DNA from 4 places in the Cupriavidus sp. GW823-FHT07A04 genome. Region 4 is predicted to be linked to each of the others. Evidence: predicted binding sites of a transcription regulator. Region 4 holds the regulator's gene; each other region holds the start of a gene.
What was found. Region 4 encodes HrcA, which represses chaperone genes, less so after heat shock. Its sites were predicted from a motif close to TTAGCACTCNNNNNNNNNGAGTGCTAA; they were not measured.

Region 1 (4,102 bases), on a different contig from region 4:
TTTGCCTGCTGGCCCTGTGCGCGCTGCTGCTGGCGGCATGCGGCCAGCAGAAGGCTTCCTTCAAGAACGTCGATATCACCGGCGGCAGCGAGTTCGGCAAGGACTTCGTCCTTACCGACCACAACGGCAAGGTGCGCTCCATTGGCGACTTCAAGGGCAAGGCGGTAGTGATGTTCTTCGGCTATACGCATTGCCCTGACGTGTGCCCGACCACCATGGCCGAGCTCAAGGCGGTGATGGAACAACTGGGACCGGACGCCGACAAGGTGCAGGTGTTGTTCGTTACGGTGGATCCGGAGCGTGATACGCAGGCGCTGCTGGCGCAGTATGTGCCGGCCTTCGATCCGCGCTTCCTGGGCATGCGCCCGGCCGACGATGCCGCGCTGCAGAAGGTTGCGAAGGACTTCAAGGTGTTCTACGCCAAGGTGCCGGGCACGTCCCCGAATAACTACACCATGGATCACTCGGCGGGCAGCTATGTGTTCGACCCGAGCGGCAAGCTGCGCCTGTTTATCCGCCACGGCCAGGGGCCGGAGCCGATCGTGCACGACCTCAAGCAACTGCTGTCCTGATGCTGTCATGAGGCGGGCCGCCGGCGCGAAGCCGGCAGGCAAAATAAAACAGGGCCGGTCGCGAGACCGGCCCTGTTCTACTTTTGGTGCGCTTAAGCCTTAGGCAAAGGCCTGCAGCGCACCCTTCATCTTCTTCATCGCCGCGGTTTCGATCTGGCGGATGCGTTCGGCGGAAACGCCGAATTCGTCAGCCAGTTCGTGCAGCGTGGAGCCGCCCGAGCCGTCGTCGTTGACCTGCAGCCAGCGCGCCTCGATGATGCGGCGGCTACGGTCGTCGAGCTTGGACAGCGCTTCTTCCAGGCCTTGCACCTGCAGGCGGTCGTGGCGCTGCGCCTCGATCACGCGGGTGGGCTCGTTGTGGTTGTCGGCCAGGTAGGCGATGGGCGCGAAATCCTCTTCGCCATCGTCGATCTGCCCTTCGAGCGCCAGGTCGCCGCCCGACAGGCGGGTTTCCATCTCCATCACTTCTTCCGGCTTGACGTTCAGCTCGCGCGCAACCGCGTCGATCTGTTCCGGCGTGAAGGTATGGGCACCTTGCTTGTGGCTGCGCAGGTTGAAGAACAGCTTGCGCTGAGCCTTGGTGGTAGCCACCTTGACCATGCGCCAGTTCTTCAGCACGTATTCGTGGATCTCGGCCTTGATCCAGTGCATCGCATAAGACACCAGCCGCACGCCCTGATCCGGGTCGAAGCGCTTCACGGCCTTCATCAGGCCGATATTGCCTTCCTGAATCAGGTCTGCATGGGGCAGGCCATAGCCGAGGTACTGGCGGGCGATGGACACCACCAGGCGCAGGTGCGACAGCACCATGCGGCGCGCCGCATCGACGGAGTCGTGCTCGCGCAACTCGCGCGCGAGCCGCTGCTCTTCCTCGGGGGTAAGCAGGGGAATACGGTGGACAGCCTGGATATAGCTGTCGATATTTCCCAGCGTTCCGGGAAAGGTCAGCGCAAACGTCCCGGCGCCTTGTGGCACCGCAGGCAGACGGTTGGTCATTTGGGTTTGGTCAGCAGATAGGACTGCGTTCACTCGATGGCTCCTTTCGCATCCGGCGGGTGGGTTGCCCGCGTGTGCGGCCCTTTTCGGGGTCTCGCACTGCATTGCAACACATATTAGCACTCAAGCCGGGGGACTGCTAAGTTGGAGTGCCAATAGGGTTGATAGTTCCTGATAATCGAATGGTTCTTCTACATAGTATTTTATTCCGACATCTTGCAGGATGTGACGAGGCCACTATCTCACGCGGGTACGCGAACGATCCGACAGTGGTTAGAGGGCTGATGCCCCTGCCGGTTCTGTCGCCAGTTGAGATGCTGTGTTTCGCTAGCAGCTACACTCTTTTCATTTGTCTCAGTGGCGCTGAGCGTCAGCATCGACCAAATCGGGGAATATCATGTCTGCTATCGAGCACTTGCTAAAGCCGCACACCCGTGACCTCGGCGACTTTGCCGTGAGCCGTCTGCTGCCCGCCGCGGCAACCCAGACTGTCGGCCCATTCATCTTCTTCGACCACATGGGCCCGGTGGCCATGCCGCCAGGGGAAGGCGCCGATGTGCGCCCGCATCCCCACATCGGCCTGGCCACGGTCACCTACCTGTTCGAGGGCGAGATCCTGCACCACGACAGCCTCGGCAGCAAACAGGTCATCAGGCCGGGCGACGTGAACTGGATGACGGCTGGCAGCGGCATTGCGCACTCGGAGCGCTCGCCCCAGTCCGCCCGCGATGCCGGGCCGCGCCTGCACGGCATCCAGACCTGGGTGGCGCTGCCCAAGGAGCACGAGAACGTCGAGCCGTCCTTTCATCACCATCCGGCCGCGACGCTGCCCAAGCTGGAGCGCCCTGGCGTACGCATGACGGTGATTGCGGGCGATGCATTCGGCGCCGAGGCGCCGGTGAAGGTGTTTAGCCGCACGCTCTACGTGGCCATTGAGCTCGAGGCGGGCGCCAGCCTGGAGATTCCGGCGGAGCACGCCGAGCGCGGCATCTACCCGGTGGACGGCACCATCGCCCTGGACGGCGAAGTGTTGCCCGAGCGGCACCTGGCGGTGCTGGTGCCGGGCCAGCCGGTGACGTTGACGGCGCAGGTGGCGTCGCGCGTGATGCTGCTCGGCGGCGACCCGACCGATGGCCATCGCTTTATTTTCTGGAATTTCGTTGCCAGCACCAAGGAAGCGATCGAAGCAGCCTCCCAGCGCTGGGAAGATGACCAGTTCCCGCGCGTGCCGGGCGAGAACGATCGCATTCCGCTTCCACAGCGCAAGCGCTAAAGGCGCCTGCCTGGCGGGCGACGCTCAGACCGGGCTGGCCCAGGCCACGCGCGTGCCTTGCTGCAGGCAGTCGCGGATGGCGTCGATCTGCGTGGCGATCGGGGCAGGCACAGGCGCCTCGCCGTCCAGCACGAGGCGGATCCAGGCCGCGGTCTGGTCCACGTCACTGCCGGGCGGCAATTCCGGTACTTCAACGATGGAGCCCGACGTCGGGTCGACCAAGGTGCGTTGATGCCCGTCGTGCAGCCAGTCGATGCGGCTGTTGCGCCGGGCGTCCGCCACCACCTCGCCCTCTGTGCCTCGCGCCAGCAGCACATTGGCGGGCTCGCGCGAGAAATAATCGGTCAGGGTTTCGCGGTACTCGGGGTGGGTGTAGCTATACAGCCGCAGCGCCTCGGCCGGGCCGTGCGCGCCCACAGGCTGCAACATCTTGACCACCGTATGCGCAGAGTTGCGCAAGCCGATCTGCATGCGCTTGTCCAGCATCCGGGCCAGCGCCGGCGACAGCACGTCGATCGGCAGCACTGCCAGCGGGCCGGGCTGGGCATCCCTGCCGCGCAACTGGGATTCGGCCTGCGCCACGGAGCTGCAAGGCACGATGCCCAGCGCCTCGAACAGCGAGATGCTGGTGACGCGCCCGTTGAACTGGCGGGAGCCGTGCACCAGTACCGGAATGCCCTCGCGCGCCAGCAGCAACGCCAGCAGTGGCACCAGGTTAGGCTGTTTGCGCGCGCCGTTATAGCTGGGGATTGACACCACGACGCGGTCCGCCGGGCCGGCCAGCGGCAGGCAATGCGCGTGCGCGGCATCGAGCATCCCGGCCAGCTCGTGCGGGGCCTCGCCCTTGATGCGATAGGCCATCAGCACCGCGCCCAGCTCGATATCGGCCACGCGGCCTGCCAGCATGGCATCGAACAGCGCCTGGGCATCTTCGCGCGGCAGCGCGCGCGCGCCGTTGACGCCCCGGCCGATTTCCTTGATGTACTTCGCGGCAGCGAAAGCAGGGGCAGCGGGGGCCGCGGGGGAGGTAGGCGTGGTGGTCATGGCGGGTTGGGACTATGTGGTTTGAAGTCCATGATAGCGGAGCGGGCCGGCCGTGCCCATGACAGCCGCAATGCCGGCCCGGCTTCGCCCCTGGCGCGGCAGTGGCAGGCCCGTCATCGCCGCCGCTCAGGCGGCTTCCTTCAGGGCGGGATTGCGCTGCTTGCGGTACAGGAAGTCCAGCACTGCCGTGCGGCATGCGTGGTAATCCTTGTCCTCG
Region 2 (4,102 bases), on a different contig from region 4:
AAGCAGCGTTCTGCAACGCGGTGCGGGTCACCTTGGTCGGGTCCAGCACGCCCATTTCCACCAGGTCACCGTACTCGCCGGTGGCGGCGTTGTAGCCGTAGTTGCCGTTGCCTGCGATAACCTTGGCCACGACGACCGAAGCTTCTTCGCCAGCGTTCAGCACGATCTGACGCAGCGGCTCTTCCATGGCGCGCAGCACGATCTTGATGCCAGCGTTCTGGTCAGCGTTGTCGCCGGTCAGGTTAGCGATGGCAGCGCGAGCGCGCAGCAGGGCCACACCGCCGCCGGGGACAATGCCTTCTTCCACGGCTGCACGGGTTGCGTGCAGTGCATCTTCCACACGTGCCTTCTTTTCCTTCATTTCGACTTCGGTGGCTGCACCAACCTTGATCACTGCAACGCCGCCAGCCAGCTTGGCCACGCGTTCTTGCAGCTTTTCACGGTCGTAGTCCGAGGTCGCTTCTTCGATCTGGGCACGGATTTGCTTCACGCGTGCTTCGATCGAGGCTGCGTCGCCGTGGCCGTCGATGATGATGGTGTTTTCCTTGCCGATTTCGATGCGCTTGGCTTGACCCAGTTCTTGCAGGGTTGCCTTTTCCAGCGTCAGGCCGATTTCTTCAGCGATCACTGCACCGCCGGTCAGGATGGCGATGTCTTCCAGCATGGCCTTGCGGCGGTCGCCGAAGCCCGGAGCCTTGACAGCAGCGGTCTTCAGGATGCCACGGATGTTGTTCACCACCAGGGTCGCCAGGGCTTCGCCTTCGACGTCTTCAGCGATGATCAGCAGCGGGCGGCCCGACTTTGCCACTTGTTCCAGCACCGGCAGCAGGTCACGGATGTTCGAGATCTTCTTGTCGAACAGCAGGACGAACGGGTTGTCCAGGGCGACAACTTGCTTTTCCGGGTTGTTGATGAAGTACGGCGACAGGTAGCCGCGGTCGAACTGCATGCCTTCCACGACTTCCAGCTCGTCGGCCAGCGACTTGCCGTCTTCCACGGTGATCACGCCTTCCTTGCCAACCTTGTCCATCGCTTCAGCGATCAGCTTGCCGATCACTTCGTCGCTGTTGGCCGAGATCGAGCCAACTTGCGCGATTTCCTTGCTGGTGGTGGTGGTCTTGGTCAGCTTCTTCAGCTCTTCAACCGCGTTCACCACAGCCTTGTCGATGCCGCGCTTCAGGTCCATCGGGTTCATGCCGGCGGCAACATACTTCATGCCTTCGCGCACGATCGACTGGGCCAGCACGGTTGCGGTGGTGGTACCGTCACCGGCGTTGTCGCTGGTCTTGGAAGCCACTTCCTTGACCATTTGCGCGCCCATGTTCTGCAGCTTGTCCTTCAGCTCGATTTCCTTGGCCACGGACACGCCGTCCTTGGTCACGGTCGGGCCGCCGAAGCTGCGCTCCAGCACCACGTTACGACCCTTCGGGCCCAGGGTAACCTTGACTGCGTTGGCGAGGATGTTCACGCCTTCGACCATCTTGGCACGGGCGGCGTCGCCGAATACTACGTCTTTAGCTGCCATGTTCTGAATCTCCTAAATCTGTACGAATGGGGTGCGTGGATTACTTGTTCACCACAGCCATGATGTCTTCTTCGCGCATGACCAGCAGTTCCTGGCCATCCACCTTCACGGCCTGGCCGGCATACTTGCCGAACAGCACGCGGTCACCCACCTTGACGTCGAGGACGATCGAAGCGCCCTTGTCGTCCTTCTTGCCGGGGCCCACGGCGAGCACTTCACCTTGATCAGGCTTTTCGGCAGCGTTGTCGGGAATCACGATGCCGGAAGCGGTCTTGGTTTCATTGTCCAGACGCTTCACGATCACGCGGTCGTGCAAAGGACGCAGATTCATACGGACTCCTTGGTACAAAAAGTGATTTCAGGTTCACAAAAATGACCGCCAGCACTGACGGCCAGCAGAATTAGTACGCTGGGAGAGGTCTGTTAGCACTCATGCCCAACGAGTGCTAATTATAGGGACGGGGGGTAGCGTTTTCAAGTCAACGACTTGATACGTGTTTACCCTGGAATTGTGAAAATCGTTATGGAGCCTGGCCGCGCGGCGAAATCTTTATTCGCGTCCTGATGGAATCCGGACGGATTTCGCCGACATGAAAGTTACCCATGAATCACCAGCCCAATGTCTCCGGGTCGGATCATCGTATACCACCCGTGGTGTTGCCTGCGGCACTTTCGCCTGCTGCGCAATGCTCAACGTCACCCACATCCACGGCGACGTGACAAGAAGCCACCCCATTCAAAACTGCATGGCAAGAGTACAGAAGCGTTGATTTACGAGCGCGCCGGCCTGGCCAAGAATGGTCACACCAACCCGTCTCAAACCCCTCGCTAGTTCATCGCCAACCCATCCGGAGCGCATCATGTCCCACCCCACCATGCAGGCCCTCATCGTCGAATCCGCGGGCGCGCCGTTCACGCCCGTCCAGCTTCCCAGGCCAGTGGCCGGCCCCGGCCAGGTACTGGTGCGCATCCTGGCCAGCGGCGTCAACCCGCTCGACACCAAGATCCGCGCCGGCCAGGCGGGGCACGCCCGCCACCCCTTGCCCGCCGTGCTGGGGCTGGACCTGGCCGGCGTGGTCGAAGCCGTGGGCGCGGGCGTGACGGCCTTCGCGCCCGGCGACGAGGTCTATGGCATGACCGGTGGCGTGGGTGGCCTGCAAGGATCGCTAGCGCAGTACGCGGCAGTCGATGCCGACCTGCTCGCGCGCAAGCCCGCCGCGCTGTCGATGCGCGAAGCCGCCGCGTTGCCGCTGGTGTTCATCACCGCGTGGGAAGGCCTGGTCGACCGGGCGCGCGTGCAGCCTGGCCAGAAGGTGCTGGTGCATGGCGGCGCCGGCGGCGTGGGGCATATCGCGGTGCAGATCGCCCACGCGCTTGGGGCGCAGGTATATGCCACGGGCTCGGCCGCGCAGAAGGCGATCATCGAAGGCTATGGCGCCACCGCGATCGACCATGCCGCGACATCAGTCGCGCAGTATGTCGACCAATACACTGCGGGCGAGGGCTTCGACGTGGTCTACGACACGGTGGGCGGCTCGGTGCTGGACAATGCGTTCCTCGCGGCGCGCACCTATGGCGGCCATGTGGTGAGCTGCCTTGGCTGGGGCGTGCACGCGCTGGCGCCGCTATCGTTTCGCGCAGCCACGTATTCGGGCGTGTTCACGCTGATGCCAATGCTCACCGGCAAGGGCCGCGCGCGCCACGGCGAGATCCTGCGCGAAGCGGCGCGGCTGGCCGATGCGGGCAAGCTCTTCGTGCGGCTCGATGCGCGGCACTTCACGCTCGACAGCGCCATCGATGCGCATCGCGCCATCGAGACAGGCACAGCCAAGGGCAAGCTAGTGGTGGAGATTGCCGGGGACTAAGCGTCTGCGCTATTGCCCAGGCGCTCGATGGTTGCATCCAGGAAGGCGCGCAGCCGCCGCAGGCGGCGCAGGTCGCGGTGATAGCCCACCCAGACGTCGCGCCCCGGTGGCGCCTCGCCCAATTCGATGGCCTGCAGCCCGCCCAGGCGCTCGGCCAGCGCGCAGGGCAGGACAGCCAGCCCCGCGCCGGCCGCGCACAGCTTGGCCTGCGCCTCGCGGCTGTTGCTGCCGAATGCCACCCGGGCGTTCGGCAGCTGCTTGCGCATCCAGGCCACGTCGGGCAGGTCCGCGAAGCCCGCATCCAGCGTCAGCAGGGCATGGCCCTCGCCATCGCCCGCGCGCGGCGGTGCCACGCCGGGCGCCGAGTAGAGCGCGTAGTCCATGTGCATCAGCTTGCGCTGCACGATATCGGCCTCGTCGAACGCGCGGATGCGAAAGACCAGGTCCGCCTCGCGGCGTGCCAGGCTGAGCAAGCGCGCATCGGTGACCAGTTCCACCGCGACGCGTGGATGGGCGCGGATAAAGTCCGCGATCACCGGGGTCAGCATATGCACGCCAAACCAGTCGGACGAGGAGATCCGCAGCGTGCCGTCCAGCTCCCCTGCCTGGCCGGACAGCTGGCGCTCGAAAGCAATCGCCTCTGCCTCGATACGCTGCGCGTGGGCGAGCACGGCAGCCCCTTCATCGGTCAGCACGTAGCCGTCGCTGGTGC
Region 3 (4,102 bases), on a different contig from region 4:
CAATGCATCAGGCAAGAAGCAAGCCCGCGTGAATTGCCATGTTCTTTGCCTGTGCGCCATTCCTGGCACGGATCCGCGCCGTTCTCCCAGAGCACACTGCTGATGATGCAACTGCGTGGAGATGGGGGGCGTTGCCACCGCAGCCGTCTTAGGCAAGCGCTTACAAGCCCCTCACGATAGCGCAACGGAATTGGCCGTCGAAGGATGAATTTCGTCTATATATAGACACGCGAAACGCATATAGGCATGCAAGCTTTGCATCCCCGCCAGGACCCTGCAGAGAGTGCCGAAGATTGGTGCTGCTCCAGCCCGAATGCGCAGCGGCGATGCATGCAAAGCGAAGGGGGCCCCGCTTGCGGGACCCCCTTCGTTCATGCCTTGCCGGACGCGTCTTCATCCAACGGCCTCAGAAATCCAGTCCACCGCCTCCGCCAGCCGCGCCCTGCGCGCCGAGCTGTCCCTCATCCTTCGGCAGTTCGACGATCGCAGCATCCGTGGTAAGGATCAGGCCTGCCACCGAAGCGGCATTCTGCAAAGCGGTGCGTGTGACCTTGGTCGGGTCAACCACACCACCTTCCACCAGGTCACCATATTCTCCCGTCGCCGCGTTGTAGCCAAAATTGCCCGTCCCTTCGGCCACGCGCGCTACCACCACGCTGGCCTCTTCGCCGGCGTTGGCAACAATCTGGCGCAACGGCTCCTCCAGTGCCCGCAGCACGATCTTGATGCCTGCCTGCTGGTCCGGGTTGATGCCCGTCAGATCCTTGATGGCCTGGCGCGCACGAATCAGCGCTACGCCGCCGCCGGCCACGATGCCCTCTTCCACCGCGGCACGCGTGGCGTGCAGCGCGTCTTCCACGCGGGCTTTCTTCTCCTTGACCTCGACTTCCGTGGCGCCGCCGACCTTGAGCACTGCCACCCCGCCGGCCAGTTTGGCCACGCGCTCCTGCAGCTTCTCGCGGTCATAGTCGGAGCTGGCCTCGTCGATCTGGGTGCGGATACGCTTGACCCGCGCCTGGATCTGCGCGGCGTCGCCGGCGCCATCGATGATGATGGTGTTCTCCTTGCCGATTTCCACGCGCCCCGCCTGGCCCAGTTGCTCCAGCGCGATCTTTTCCAGAGACAGCCCGACCTCTTCCGACACCACCTGGCCGCTGGTCAGGATCGCGATGTCTTCCAGCAGTGCCTTGCGGCGGTCGCCAAAGCCGGGGGCCTTGACCGCGGCGGCCTTCAGGATGCCGCGGATATTGTTGACCACCAGCGTGGCGAGTGCCTCGCCCTCCACGTCCTCGGCCACGATCAGCAGCGGACGTCCGGCCTTGGCCACCTGCTCCAGCACGGGCAGCAGGTCGCGGATGCTGGAGATCTTCTTGTCCACCAGCAGCAGGTAGGGTTGCTCGAGCACCGCCACCTGCTTGTCGGGGTTGTTGATGAAATACGGCGACAGGTAGCCACGGTCGAACTGCATGCCCTCCACCACTTCGAGCTCGTCTTCCAGCGACTTGCCGTCTTCCACCGTGATCACGCCTTCCTTGCCGACCCGGTCGATGGCCTGGGCGATACGCTCGCCGATGGCGCTTTCGCCGTTGGCGGAGATGGTGCCGACCTGCGCGATCTCGCGGCTGGTGGTGGTGGGCTTGCTGATGCGGCGCAGCTCTTCAATGGCCGCCGTCACCGCCTTGTCGATGCCGCGCTTCAGGTCCTGCGGATTGAGCCCGGCCGCGACGTACTTGACGCCCTCCCGCACGATGGCCTGCGCCAGTACGGTAGCGGTGGTGGTGCCGTCGCCGGCGTTATCGCTGGTGCGGGAAGCGACCTCCTTGACCAGCTGCGCGCCGATGTTCTGCAGCTTGTCCTTGAGCTCGATCTCCTTGGCCACGGAGACGCCGTCCTTGGTCACGGTAGGGCTGCCGAAGCTGCGCTCCAGCACCACGTTGCGGCCCTTGGGGCCCAGCGTCACCTTGACCGCATTGGCGAGAATATTGACGCCTTCGACCACCTTGGCGCGGGCCACGTCGCTGAACACTACATCTTTTGCTGCCATTGCTGTCTGTCCTGTCTTGATTGTCGGGTTCGTTCGGGAAACACTGGATCGATGCTGGCGGACACGCGGCGATTCAGCGCTCGACCACCGCCAGGATGTCTTCCTCGCGCAGCACCAGGAGTTCGTCGCCGTCGACCTTCACCGCCTGGCCTGCATACTTGCCGAACAGCACCCGGTCGCCCGCGCGCAGGTCCAGTGCAATGCGTTCGCCGGCTTCGTTGCGCCGGCCCGGGCCGACGGCGATCACCTCGCCCTGGTCCGGCTTTTCGGCGGCGCTGTCGGGAATGACGATGCCGGATTGCGTGCGGGTTTCGTTGTCGGACCGTTTGACGAGAACGCGGTCGTGCAGTGGGCGAAGGCTCATGCTGGCTCCAGAAGGAAAGGAAGAGAGAAGTTCGTTGGCGGCGGATGCCAGTGCCGACGGTGGCACTGCGGGCTGGCAATCAGCACTCGATGCCGGTGAGTGCTGAGTATAGAAAGCACCGCCATGCGCGGCCAACTGATCGTTTCGCATTTGCTTAGAATGCGCGCCTGACAGCGCGCCTGACGTGGCGAGCACATCGGGTTCCCACCCACGCTGCCTTGCGCGACCCGCATGATTTACCCGGGTCCACGACGTCGGCATGGAGCGGGCCGGGCACGGCCAGCCGGCCAGCCTTAAGCGTTTCTTAAGCCGTTGTGCCCTATCCTTGCCGCATCGCCAGAATCCAACGTTCCCGATGCCGACGCTCCTTGCCCTGAACCTCACGCTGTTCCAGCGCCTGAACGCCCCCGCTGGGCTGTCTGGCGCCGGCCTCTGGGTGGCCGCTTTCCTTGCCGAGGGACTGATCGCAGCCGCGCCGCTGGTGCTGGCCGCGGGCTGGCTGCGCGCGCGGCCGGGTGAGCGCCAGATGGTGACGAGCGCACTGGCGGCCGTGGCGCTGGGCGGGCTCTGCTCGACCCTGTTCGGCCTGCTGCTGCCGATGCCGCGGCCCTTCATGGCGGGCGTCGGGCATACCTACCTGGCGCATGCCGCCGACCCCTCCTTCCCGAGCGACCACGTCACGCTGCTGGCCACGCTGGCCTTCGTCCTGCTGCGCGCGCCCGGCAGGGCCCAGCGCCTGAGCGGTACCGGCTTGCTGGTAGCCGCGGCACTAACGGGCTGGGCCCGCGTCTTCCTCGGCGTACACTTTCCACTGGACATCGTCGGCGCATTTGCGATAGCGGCATGCTGCGCGGCCGTGACTACGTCTGCCTTCACGCGCCCGCTGCTTGCCGCTGTCACTGTGCGCGCGGAGCAGCTTTACCGCCACCTGCTGGCCTACCCCATCGCACGCGGATGGCTCAACCCATGACAATGGCTGACACGATGCCGCCCCTTGCCACCGTTGGCGCCCTGCCGTCAACGCGCGGTGCCGACGCCAGCCTGGACATCAGCGGCCTCGAAGGCGCCGGCCGCGGGCCGTTCAGCCTCACCGTCGCGCCCGGCAGTTGCGTGATCCTGTCCGGCGCTTCCGGCGCGGGCAAGAGCCTGCTGCTGCGCATGATTGCCGATCTCGATCCCAATCGCGGGCAGGTCCGGCTAGGCCATACCCCGCGCGAGAGCATGAGCGGTCCGGCCTGGCGGCGCCAGGTCATGTACGTGGCGGCCGAGTCCGGCTGGTGGGGCGACGACGTGCTTGAACATATGACGGACGTGCCGGCTGCCCAGGCGCTGCTGGCGCGGCTGCGCTTGCCCGCGGACATCCTGCAGGCGCCCGTGAGCCGCCTGTCCACCGGCGAGCGCCAGCGCCTCGCGCTGATCCGCGCGCTGGTGCGCCGTCCGCGCTTCCTGCTACTGGATGAGCCAACCTCCGCGCTGGACGCCGAGACCACGCTGGCCGTCGAAGCGCTGCTGCACGACTGCAAGGCACAGGGGCTGGGGCTGCTGATCGTCTCGCACAATCCCGCGCAGGCGGCACGCCTGCAGGACCGGCACTATCGCCTCGGCGCCGCCGGGCTGGAAGCGGTGCCGGCATGAGCCCGATCCCGCTCACAGCCTATGACCTGGCGCTGGCCAGCCTGCTGGTGCTAGCCGGC
Region 4 (4,102 bases):
CTGCCATTCGAGACGCTCGCGTTCCAGCTGCATCTCGCGCGAGCGGTGCTCGACGGTTTCGCGCTGGCGCACGCACGCGCGCCACGAGCGCCAGGCTTCGGCTACCGCGCCGGCCTGCGCGGTGAGCCCGGCATGGGCATCGAGCAGCAGGCGCTGGGCGTCGGGGCGCAGCAGCAGCTGATGGGCATGCTGGCCGTGGATATCGACCAGGCGGTCGCCGATGTCGCGCAGCTGGCCCAGCGTGGCGGCGGCGCCATTGATAAAGGCCTTGCCGCGCCCGCTGGCGTCTACCGTGCGGCGCAGCAGCACCGTGCCTTCGTCGCCGGTGAGATCGTGTTCGGCCAGCCAGGCGTCGAGCCCGGCCGGGGTGGAAAAGGTGGCGCTGATGCTGGCCCGGGCGGCGCCTTCGCGGACCACGCCGGCGTCGGCGCGCTCACCCAGCACCAGGGCCAGCGCATCGATCAGGATCGACTTGCCGGCGCCGGTCTCGCCGGTGAAGACGGTGAAGCCCGGGGAGAAGTCGAGGTCGAGGGTATCGACAATGACGAAATCGCGGATGGACAGGCTGCGCAGCATCGTGGTCGACGGGTCGGGGCTGGGTGATGTCAGGGGACGGATCTGGGCCGGATCGGTGCGGGCCGGGGCGGATCAGAGCCGGTTGTCTTCGCTCGGGTACTCATGCCAGTGCAGCTTCTTGCGCAGCGTGGCGTAATAGTTGTAGCCGATCGGGTGCAGCAGGTTGACGGTCTTGGCCGAGCGCCGCACCACGATGCGGTCGCCGGGCAAGAGCGAGGTTAGCGACTGCATGTCGAAGTTCACGCTGGCGTCACGCGCCGTGGCGACCTCGATCGACACTTCGGCGTCGTGCGGCAGCACGATCGGGCGGTTGGACAGCGCATGCGGGGCAATCGGCACCAGCACCAGGCCCGACAGGGTCGGGTGCAGGATCGGGCCACCCGCCGACAGCGCATAGGCGGTCGAGCCGGTCGGCGTGGAGACGATCAGGCCATCGGAGCGCTGGTTGTACATGAAATGGCCGTCCACCGACACCGCCAGCTCGACCATGCCTGAAATGCCGGAACGGTTGACCACGACGTCGTTGAAGGCCAGCGCGGAGAAGATCACGCCATCGTCGCGCACCACCTGGGACTCCAGCAGCATGCGGGTCTCGGACTCGTAGCGGCCCGCCAGCATGTCGGGCAGCACCGAGTGCACGTCCTGCAAGGGGATGTCGGTCATGAAGCCAAGGCGCCCGTGGTTCACGCCGATCAGCGGCACCGGGTAGCCGGCCAGTTGGCGCGCCAGGCCCAGCAGGGTGCCGTCGCCGCCGAGCACCACCGCCACATCGGCATGCTTGCCGATCTCGTCGGGCGCCAGTGCCGGATAGTCGGTCAGCCCGGTGGCCAGGGCAGTGTCTCGCTCGAACACCACATCCTGGCCGTTCCTGAGGATACAGGCGGCCAGCTCTTCCAGCGGGCCCTCGATGCCGGCTGTGGCGTACCTGCCGATCAGGGCGACGGTGCGAAATGGGGCGCGCGCGGCGCCGGGCTTGGGGAGCGAAGACATGCCGGGATTAGACCATACCGCCGTGACCATTGTCAGCAGGAGGGCGCTTGGCGCCGGGCCGGATCGCCGATGAGCCGCCCGAATGGTGAAAACTTGCGTAAAATCAGGAACATCATGGATGAACGTGCGAAAACGCTTCTCAAAACCCTCATCGAGCGCTACATCGCCGAGGGGCAGCCCGTGGGCTCACGGACCTTGTCGAAGTACTCGGGGCTCGACCTGTCTCCGGCCACCATCCGCAATGTGATGTCCGACCTGGAGGAAATGGGGTTCATTGCCAGCCCGCATACCTCGGCCGGGCGTATCCCCACGCCGCGCGGCTACCGGCTGTTCGTGGATACCATGCTGACCGCCCAGCCGCTGGATGGCGCGCTCAACCTGGCCGAGCTGACCGGCAAGATCCGGGGCCAGCTGCACGGCCAGCAGCTCGGGCCGCAGCGGATGATCACGTCGGCGGCGCACACCTTGTCCAACCTGTCGCAGTTCGCCGGTGTGGTGATGACCCCCAGGCGCGCCCAGGCGTTCCGCCAGGTCGAGTTCATGCGGCTTTCGGACAAGCGCATCCTGCTGATCATCGTCACCCCCGAGGGCGACGTGCAGAACCGCATCATCCAGACCGAGCTGCCGTACACCCCGTCCCAGCTGGTCGAAGCCGCCAATTTCATCAACTCGCACTTTGCCGGCATGAGCTTCGACAATGTGCGCGACCACCTGCGCGGCGAGCTGCAGGCGCTGCGCATGGATATGTCGCAACTGATGCAGGCCGCGGTGGAGGCGGGCAGCAATGCCATGGCCGAGGGGGAGGACGACCACGTCTTCATCTCGGGCGAGCGCAAGCTGCTGGAGGTGGAAGACCTGTCCTCCAGCATGGAAAAGCTGCGCCGCCTGTTCGACGTGTTCGAGCACAAGACCGGCCTGCTCAAGCTGCTCGATGTCTCCAGCCACGCCCAGGGCGTGCAGATCTTCATCGGCGGCGAGAGCAAGCTGGTGCCGCTCGAAGACATGGCGGTCATTACCGCGCCCTACGAAGTCGACGGCCAGATCGTCGGCACGCTCGGGGTGATCGGGCCGACCCGCATGGCCTACGAGCGGGTGATCCCGATTGTCGACATCACCGCGCGCTTGTTGTCCAGCGCGCTCAGCCAGAACTAGTGTTGGCCCGGCCCGGTCTCACAAACTGCCTGTTCCCCTCATCCTGTAAGCTCGGCGAGACCTGGCGGCCGCGCGCCCTGTGCCCGCGCCGCCCCGCCACACCGGAAATTACATGACGCTCACCCCTGAACCGGCCTACCAGCATGGCCAGGCGCCGCGCACGGCCATCCTGCTGATCAACCTTGGCACCCCGGATGCGCCAACGCCGAAGGCGGTCGGCAGCTACCTCAAGCAGTTCCTGTCCGACCCGCGCGTCGTGGAGATCCCACGCGCGGCGTGGCTGCCGCTGCTGTACGGCATCATCGTGCCACTGCGCTCGCGCGCCTCGGCGATGAAGTATGAGTCGATCTGGCTGCGGGAGGCGCATATGACGGGTTCCCCGCTGCTGGTGCACACCGAGCGCCAGGCTCACGCCTTGCAACTGCTGCTGAACCAGCAAGGCCATGAGGTGACGGTGGCGTGCGCCATGCGGTACGGCAATCCCTCGATCGGCTCGGTGCTGGAAGCGCTGCGCCGCCAGGGGACCGAGCGCATCCTGCTGCTTCCGTTGTACCCGCAGTACTCCGGCACCACCACGGCGACGGGCTTCGACGAGGTGTTCCGGGTACTCAAGCAGTGGCGCAACCAGCCGGAGCTGCGGCTGGTCAAGCATTTCCACGACCATCCGGCCTATATTGCCGCCTTGCACCAGCAGGTGGGGGCATACTGGGCGCAGCATGGCACGCCGGATTTCGCGCGGGGCGACAAGCTGATCCTGTCGTTTCACGGCGTACCGCGCCGCACGCTGGAGCTCGGCGATCCCTACCATTGCGAGTGCCTCAAGACCGGGCGCCTGCTGGGCGAGGCGCTGGGCCTGCAGCCTGGGCAGTACCAGGTTACCTTTCAGTCGCGCTTTGGCAAGGCGGAATGGCTGCAGCCCTATACCGCGCCCACCCTGCAGGAGCTCGGCAAGGTCGGCACCGGCCGGGTAGACGTGTTTTGCCCGGGCTTTCCGGCCGATTGCCTGGAGACGCTGGAAGAGATCGCCGTGGAAGGGCGCTCCGAGTTCCACGTGGCAGGCGGCAAGGTGTTCCACTACATTCCCTGCCTCAACGATTCGGAAAGCTGGATTGCCGGGCTGGCGGAGATCGGCTTGCAGCACTTGCAGGGCTGGCCGCTGCGGCTGCCGCATCCGCATGAGCTGGAGGCCCGCCGCACGCACGCGCAGACGCGCGGCGCCGCAGCATGAGCGCGGCGCTGCCCAACGGAAGGGGGTGATGACATGAGTGTATCTTTCGAGGCCGATGCCCGCCTGCGCATCGACAAATGGCTGTGGTGCGCGCGCTTCTTCAAGACTCGCTCGCTGGCTGCCGAGGCGGTGGACCGTGGCAAGGTGCAGGTCAAC

Region 1: a site for HrcA is predicted at 1,685-1,711, ahead of rpoH (RNA polymerase sigma factor RpoH). Genes of this name have one in related genera too.
Region 2: a site for HrcA is predicted at 1,949-1,975, ahead of groES (co-chaperone GroES). Genes of this name have one in related genera too.
Region 3: a site for HrcA is predicted at 2,488-2,514, ahead of groES (co-chaperone GroES). Genes of this name have one in related genera too.

What each region holds. Positions count from the first base shown of each region.
Region 1 covers NZ_JBXAHA010000008.1:92,641-96,742, reverse strand. Annotated here, with positions in the region: gene AC1Q7Q_RS15415 (SCO family protein) at 1-572, shown strand, start outside; gene rpoH (RNA polymerase sigma factor RpoH) at 672-1,568, opposite strand; gene AC1Q7Q_RS15405 (pirin family protein) at 1,966-2,841, shown strand; gene ybiB (DNA-binding protein YbiB) at 2,866-3,885, opposite strand; gene AC1Q7Q_RS15395 (ABC transporter ATP-binding protein) at 4,012-4,102, opposite strand, start outside.
Region 2 covers NZ_JBXAHA010000014.1:32,863-36,964, forward strand. Annotated here, with positions in the region: gene groL (chaperonin GroEL) at 1-1,525, opposite strand, end outside; gene groES (co-chaperone GroES) at 1,566-1,856, opposite strand; gene AC1Q7Q_RS23900 (zinc-dependent alcohol dehydrogenase family protein) at 2,386-3,390, shown strand; gene AC1Q7Q_RS23905 (LysR family transcriptional regulator) at 3,387-4,102, opposite strand, start outside.
Region 3 covers NZ_JBXAHA010000015.1:170,262-174,363, reverse strand. Annotated here, with positions in the region: gene groL (chaperonin GroEL) at 407-2,044, opposite strand; gene groES (co-chaperone GroES) at 2,118-2,408, opposite strand; gene AC1Q7Q_RS25625 (phosphatase PAP2 family protein) at 2,764-3,378, shown strand; gene AC1Q7Q_RS25620 (ABC transporter ATP-binding protein) at 3,381-4,043, shown strand; gene AC1Q7Q_RS25615 (ABC transporter permease) at 4,040-4,102, shown strand, end outside.
Region 4 covers NZ_JBXAHA010000001.1:383,583-387,684, forward strand. Annotated here, with positions in the region: gene recN (DNA repair protein RecN) at 1-576, opposite strand, end outside; gene AC1Q7Q_RS01760 (NAD kinase) at 649-1,566, opposite strand; gene hrcA (heat-inducible transcriptional repressor HrcA) at 1,681-2,718, shown strand; gene hemH (ferrochelatase) at 2,831-3,946, shown strand; gene AC1Q7Q_RS01775 (RNA-binding S4 domain-containing protein) at 3,980-4,102, shown strand, end outside.